Regions from separate parts of the Pedobacter sp. R-06 genome, predicted to be linked through region 2. Evidence: riboswitches for the same ligand, from Rfam matches in the RefSeq annotation. Region 2 holds a riboswitch; the other holds the start of a gene.

Region 1 (3,419 bases), 3.1 Mb from region 2:
ATATTTAAAATCGGCAAATGCGTCTAATAATTCCATCTGCGAACGTGAGGTTTCGATGGTGATTACATCTGCATCCATATCGGCAATGTTTTGGATGATATCATTAAACTCCGAGTAGCACATGTGCGTGTGGATCTGCGTATCGTCTTTCACACCACTTGCCGAAATTTTAAAGGCTTTAACCGCCCAGTTCAAATAGTTTTGCCAATCAGCTTTGCGCAATGGTAAACCTTCTCTAATGGCTGGTTCATCAATCTGAATGATTTTTATACCTGCATTTTCCAGATCACAAACCTCATCGCGGATAGCCAGGGCAATTTGAGTACAGGTTTCTGATCGTGGTTGATCATTACGTACGAACGACCATTGTAAAATCGTTACCGGTCCTGTTAACATACCCTTCATGTATTTTGAGGTAAGCGATTGTGCATAGGCGGTCCACTTTACAGTCATGGGTTTCGGACGCGAAACATCGCCAAAAATAATAGGGGGTTTTACGCAGCGCGAGCCGTAACTCTGTACCCAGCCATTTTTGGAGAAAGCGAAACCATCCAATTGCTCACCAAAGTATTCAACCATATCGTTACGCTCAAATTCGCCATGAACCAAAACATCCAGATCGATTTCTTCCTGCCAGTTTACGGCTTTTGCGGTTTCTTTTGCAATGAGGTCATCATATTCTTCAACGGTAAAAGTTCCGTTTTTAAGCTTTGCTCTCCAACTTCTTACTTCTGCAGTTTGCGGAAACGATCCGATGGTAGTAGTGGCGTAACTTGGCAGATTGAGTTCCTGTTGCTTAATTTTTCTGTTCGGAAATGGACTTAAACGTTCTGCATCCTGCTCTTTTAATCCTAAAACACGTTGTTTAACTTCAGGATTATGGATGATTTTAGAAACTTTACGGTTAGCAATCGCGATCTTATTTTCCTCAAGTTTTTGCAGGGTAGATGCAGGGCTTTCGTTGGTGATCAGTTTTTTTAAAGTAGCTACCTCCGCAATTTTTTGTTTCGCATAAGCCAGCCACTGTTTAATTTCAGCCGAAAGATTTTGCTCATTGGTTTCATTGTCTAAATCAACTGGTGAGTGGATTAAGGAACAGGATGGGGCGATCCATACTTTATCCGGGCCTCTTTTTTCTACAACTTGATTAATGATTGAAACGGATTTTTCGAAATCATTTTTCCAGATGTTTCTTCCGTCTACCAAACCTAACGAAAGAGTGGTATCTTCCTTTAACGAAGCTAAAATATCCGTCAATTGACCCTCAGCACGTACCAGGTCGATATGTAAAACATTGACCGGTAATGAGGTAGTTAGTGCTAAATTATTGCCCAAGCCTTCAAAATAAGTAGCCAAAACAATTTTTAACCCAGGAAAAGCTTTTCTGATCTCTTTATAGGCATATTCGTAAGCTTTCTTGTCTTTTTCGGTAAGGTCTAAAGTCAAAAAAGGTTCATCAAACTGGACATATTCTACATCCAAAGCATCTAAGCGCGATAAAATCTCGATATAAACCGGAAGGAGATTTTTGATCAGGTCGATCTTTTCAAAGCCGGATTCTTTTTCTTTTCCCAATAAAAGGTAAGAAACCGGGCCGATTAAAACAGGTTTTGTAGTAATGCCCAATTGTTTTGCCTCGTAAAACTCATCGATAATTTTGGTAGAGAAAAGTTTAAAAGGCTGATCTTTGTAAAATTCAGGAACGATGTAATGGTAATTGGTATCAAACCATTTGGTCATTTCCATCGCTACTACATCTAATCCCTCTTTTTGATAACCTCTTGCCATAGCAAAATAGAGATCAAGCTCTGAATTTCCTTTTTTCAGGATCACCTCGTTGTACCTTTTCGGGATGGCCCCAAAAGTTAAAGAATGATCGAGCACATGATCATAAAAAGAAAAGTCGTTCGAAGGAATGACATCAATTCCAGCTTCTTTTTGAAGGTTCCAGTTTTCGTGGCGAATGTTTTTTCCCACCTGAAGCACATTTTTGTACCCAGTTTTATCTGCCCAGTAATTTTCGCAGATTTTCTTTAATTCCCTTTGGCTACCTATTCGCGGATAGCCCAGATTTTGCGTTAGCATCTCTTTTAAAGATTAAGTAAATAAATCGTTTAAAAGCTCATAGCAATATTTTATAATGTTTTCTGTTAAAAATAAAAAGGAAAGGTTCGCGCACAAGCAGCCTACTCATCAGCAAAAAGCTTAAAGCAAGCATATAAAATGATTAATTTTACCGTGTACAATCAGACCTGACCAATTACTTTATAACGCGAAAGCACCGTCAATTCAATATAGGCAGGTCTCCTGACTTATTCCCGATCTTATCGCCTTCCCATACCGGTAAACGGCACAGTGGCATGAATGATAAGACCGTTGTCTTTTTAAAGACAGAATTTACAGTTGCGCGACAGCTCGTGATTTGCACACGATTCCCTATTAATCCCGGTTGTAATTCCGGGAACCTGTATCGGTTGATGAAAAATAAAGTTAAGAACTTACATCAAGGCAAATGTATGGATTAGGATTTAAAACTTGTAACAAATTTACAGCAAGCCGTTTTTAGCGCTTATTCTCTATTATATTTGATTACCTAACTAAACTTTATTATGATAAAAATCTACTTTAAAAGGCTTTGCTTTGCTTTTTTACTGGTAAATAGCTGTGCGGTGCTGGCGCAGGATGTACCAACGCCAAAATCGCATTTTGGTTTCGACATTGGCGACGATTACCAATTGGCCAATTATACCCAGACAGAAGCTTATTTTAAGAAACTCGCGGCAAGTTCTGACCGCATTAAACTGGTTGATATTGGCAAAACCGAAGAAGGCAGAAGTCAATACATGTTAATCGTTTCTTCGCCAGAAAACCTCAAGAAATTAGATCGTTACAAGGAAATTTCGCAACAGCTGGCACACGCAGAAATTACAGCGGAGCAGGCAAAAGCATTGGCCCAGGAAGGTAAAGCAGTAGTTTGGATTGATGGTGGCCTGCACGCCAACGAGGTGGTGGGTGCACATCAGCTGATCGAAACCGCTTATGAGTTTGCCTCCAGAAAAGACCCTGAAACCCTGCGCATTTTGGATAACGTAATCATTTTGTTTACCCATGCCAACCCTGATGGGCAAGAACTGGTGGGCAATTGGTACATGAGGGAGAAAGACCCAAAGAAAAGAACAACCTCAGGTTTGCCTGTTTTGTATGAAAAATATGCAGGTCATGATAACAATCGCGATTTCTTTATGTTAAACCTTAAAGAAACGCAGAATATCGGCCGTCAGCTTTTTGTAGAATGGATTCCGCAGATCATGTATAACCATCATCAGGCTGGTCCGGCAGGAACCGTTGTTGCCGGGCCTCCCTACCGCGATCCTTTCAATTATGTTTTTGACCCAACGTTATTAACCAGTTTAGATGCC
Region 2 (3,419 bases):
AGTTCTAAACCACGTATATCAACCAGACCAATGTTGTACATCATCCAACGGTACAGGTTGGCACCAGGTTGTGCTACAATTTTATCTTTTACCCGGTTGTAATAAACATCCGATTGGATATCGATAAATTTTATCTTCTGGTTTTTAAAGTTTTTGAAATAGGTTACACCAACATCATACTGTTTAGTGTATTCGGGATTTAACAGGGTATTGCCGATGAAAGTATAGTATAGATCGTTAAAGGTGGGCATCCTGAATATGTCCTTATAAAATGCCCGTATCCTGACATCCCGATCCTTTAATAGTTTCCAGGAGAGCATAACGGTTGGACTAAAAACCTGCTTATTACCCGATGAAGAATAAAGTTTTACCCGATCGACTACGGTTGTGCTGAGTAGATTTGCCTGGATATTAAGCTGCTCGAAGGTTAAGGATGAGCTCAAAACATTTAAAAAGGTATTTCTATTGGGATAAGGAAACCTGTAAATATTGGCATCCAAAGTCTGGAAAGTATAATCAGCTGCATAAGCAGCCTCCCAAACCGAATTGATTTTGTATTTGGCAGCAATCGACAGGTAAGCCTCCTGCTCTTTAAACCGGTTATCTAAAAAACCTGTGGTGGTTACATAATCGGGATCGAGGTAACGTTGATATATATAAGCATATTTAGCGTTTACCATAAAGGTGAATTTTTTGGAAAAGCTTTTCTCCGCGCTTCCCTGAACGAAAAAATCGCGATCCCATATTCTTTGCATAAAATCGAACCTGTTGGCTACAATTGCACCTGGCAATCCCCTATCTGATAAAAATGAATAGGCCTGCGCGTGCCATTTCCCATTTCTAAACTTACCAAACAATGCGGTTTGCAAACGGAAACGCCCCACATCACCATTATTTCTTATTGCAGTGGTATCGAAAACACCATTGGTGTACCTGAATTTATATCTACCATCGGCATGTATATATTCGGTATTGATACTCGCCTTTAGCTTTTCGTTAATCTTATATTGATAAACGAGAGAAGGATTGATCAGACCGAACGATCCGCTTTTTAAACCCAGTTCTATTTTTTGATTTTGTTTTTTTTCGAAATCGGGATCTTTGGTTTTGAGATAAATACCGCTTGCAGCCGAATAACCTCTCGCCGGAATCAATAATTCGGGCTTTTGGCCATTATACAAAGAAATTTCTTCGAGATTGTTCAGCGAGAATTTACCTAAATCTACCTGCCCGTTCTGTGCATTACCAATCTGTATTCCATCCAGAAAAACTGCTGTGTGATTGGTACCTAAACTGCGTACATTCACCGTTTTCATCCCACCTATTCCGCCGTAATCTTTCAACTGCACACCTGAAAGGTAGCGGACAGCATCGGCAACAGATAAGCTGTTGATTCTTTTAAGGTCTTCAGCAGATAAAATCTGTACAGGTGTAGGCGATTTGCTTTGCTCCGTTAAGCGGTATTCTATAACCTGAACTTCTTTCAGTTGCGTTGCTTTTTTGGTGCTGTCAGTTTGTGCCCTGGTATTTAAAGGCCATAGAAATCCTGTCCATAAAATGGAAGAATATAGAAAAAACTGCATTGTGCCCGCATAGGCAGAATGTTTACTTGTCATTTTGATTGTGAGTTTAACCCACAGCCAACAGATGGAAAAGAAATGAAATACGAATACGTAAGTACATCACCCCTTAGCTTCAATCCCCGAAAGCTATGAAATATAACGCTAAGGCAGGTCTTCTGACTTACTCCCGGGTTTCCGGCCTTCCCATCCCGACAAGTCGGAACAGTGGCAGATTGATTGGAAATCCGTTAAGGAGATTACAGCTGCGGGACAGTTACAGATTTACACTGTATTCCCTTTTAATTCCGGGTGTAAAGCCGGAAACCAAAAGCGCTGCAAAAGTAGCAAAATTAAACAACATGTAAAATGCATGATGGAAAATGGCGATTTTAATAGAAAAAGCTAAATTAGGAATCAAAATTTCCACTATGAAAAGAATATTAATTGTTGCATTTTCATTTATAAGCCTATCTGTTATGGCGCAAAAAACCGATACTGTTTTTCTGAAGAAACTAATGGAAACCAGGCCAGAACTTTTTTCTGCCGTACTCAATCATCCTGATCAAAACCAGATCCAGATTCTTTATACGCAGGTTAACCGAGATGCGAAGAATAAACCCACGTTTAAAACCTTTAGCTACAATCTGGATCCGCATCATTATTTTTATCCTGCGAGTACGGTTAAACTTGCTGCCGTAATTTTTGCTTTAGAGAAAGTAAACCGGTTAAAAAGTACAGGCTTAACAATTAAAAGTGCTATGATTACCGATAGTGCCTATAAAGGACAAACGAGGGTTTTAACGGATACAAGTGCCAAAAATGGACTTCCATCAATAGAACACTACGTTAAAAAGATTTTGCTTACCAGTGATAATGATGCTTTTAACCGTTTATTTGAATTTATCGGCCGGGCAGAAATTAACGAAAAACTAAGGGCAAATGGATTAAATGATAGCCGCATTTTAAACCGTCTGGCCATTGGCGATGCAGGAGAATCGGCCAAACATACCAATCCCATCAAATTTTACAACGGAGATCATTTGGTGTATGATCAAGCTGCCCAATATGATCCAAAAGATTATGAATTGAAATTAAGCAACCTGGTAATGGGTACTGGATACATGGACAGCACTGACAAGCTGGTAAACAAACCTTTTAGTTTAGCGGGGAAAAATGCCTTCGCCATTCACGATCAACAGAAACTCATGCAGAAATTGATTTTTCCTGAGGCTTTCCCGGTTAAAGAAAGGTTTAACCTTACCAAAGAGGATTATAAACTCATTTATACTTACATGAGCAAGTATCCAACGGAAAGTGATTTCCCTAAATACGATCCGAAAGCGTTTTGGCCAACCTATGCCAAGATGTTGTATTATGGTAGAGAACACGTAACGCCAGATCCCAATATCCGCATTTTCAATAAATATGGTGATAGTTACGGCTACATTATCGATAACTCCTATTTTGTTGATTTTAAAAACGGAATTGAATATTTTTTAACCGCGGTTGTGCAGAGCAATGAGGATGGCATCTTCAACGACAATAAATACGAGTACGAAACGGTTTGTTTCCCTTTTATGAAAAATCTGGGAAGAACCATTTACGAATTGGAACTAAAAAGAGCTAAAAAACAGAAACCCGATTTAAGTAAGTTTAAAATGGATTATACTTATTAAAACCTTTCCTGTCTTTTAAGGTTTATTGCGTATTAATTGTATAAAAAACTATACATTAATTAAAAAATAATATATTCGCATTTCAAAATTAAAGAATACATCTCTAATGGCTAAATTATTAATAATTGACGATGAGCGTGCGATAAGGAGTACCTTACGCGAAATTCTGGAGTACGAAAAT

What was found. A riboswitch is a leader RNA that binds a small molecule or an ion and turns the genes downstream of it on or off. The one in region 2 is predicted to bind cobalamin.
Region 1: it holds a riboswitch for cobalamin, as region 2 does, so the genes downstream of both, metE (5-methyltetrahydropteroyltriglutamate--homocysteine S-methyltransferase) here and ACN9MR_RS10565 (TonB-dependent receptor plug domain-containing protein) in region 2, are expected to answer to the same signal.

The regions. Positions count from the first base shown of each region.
Region 1 covers NZ_CP183977.1:5,703,078-5,706,496, reverse strand. Annotated here, with positions in the region: gene metE (5-methyltetrahydropteroyltriglutamate--homocysteine S-methyltransferase) at 1-2,085, opposite strand, end outside; cobalamin riboswitch at 2,281-2,484, opposite strand; gene ACN9MR_RS23105 (M14 family metallopeptidase) at 2,610-3,419, shown strand, end outside.
Region 2 covers NZ_CP183977.1:2,588,597-2,592,015, reverse strand. Annotated here, with positions in the region: gene ACN9MR_RS10565 (TonB-dependent receptor plug domain-containing protein) at 1-1,616, opposite strand, end outside; cobalamin riboswitch at 1,712-1,907, opposite strand; gene ACN9MR_RS10560 (serine hydrolase) at 1,991-3,238, shown strand; gene ACN9MR_RS10555 (sigma-54-dependent transcriptional regulator) at 3,345-3,419, shown strand, end outside.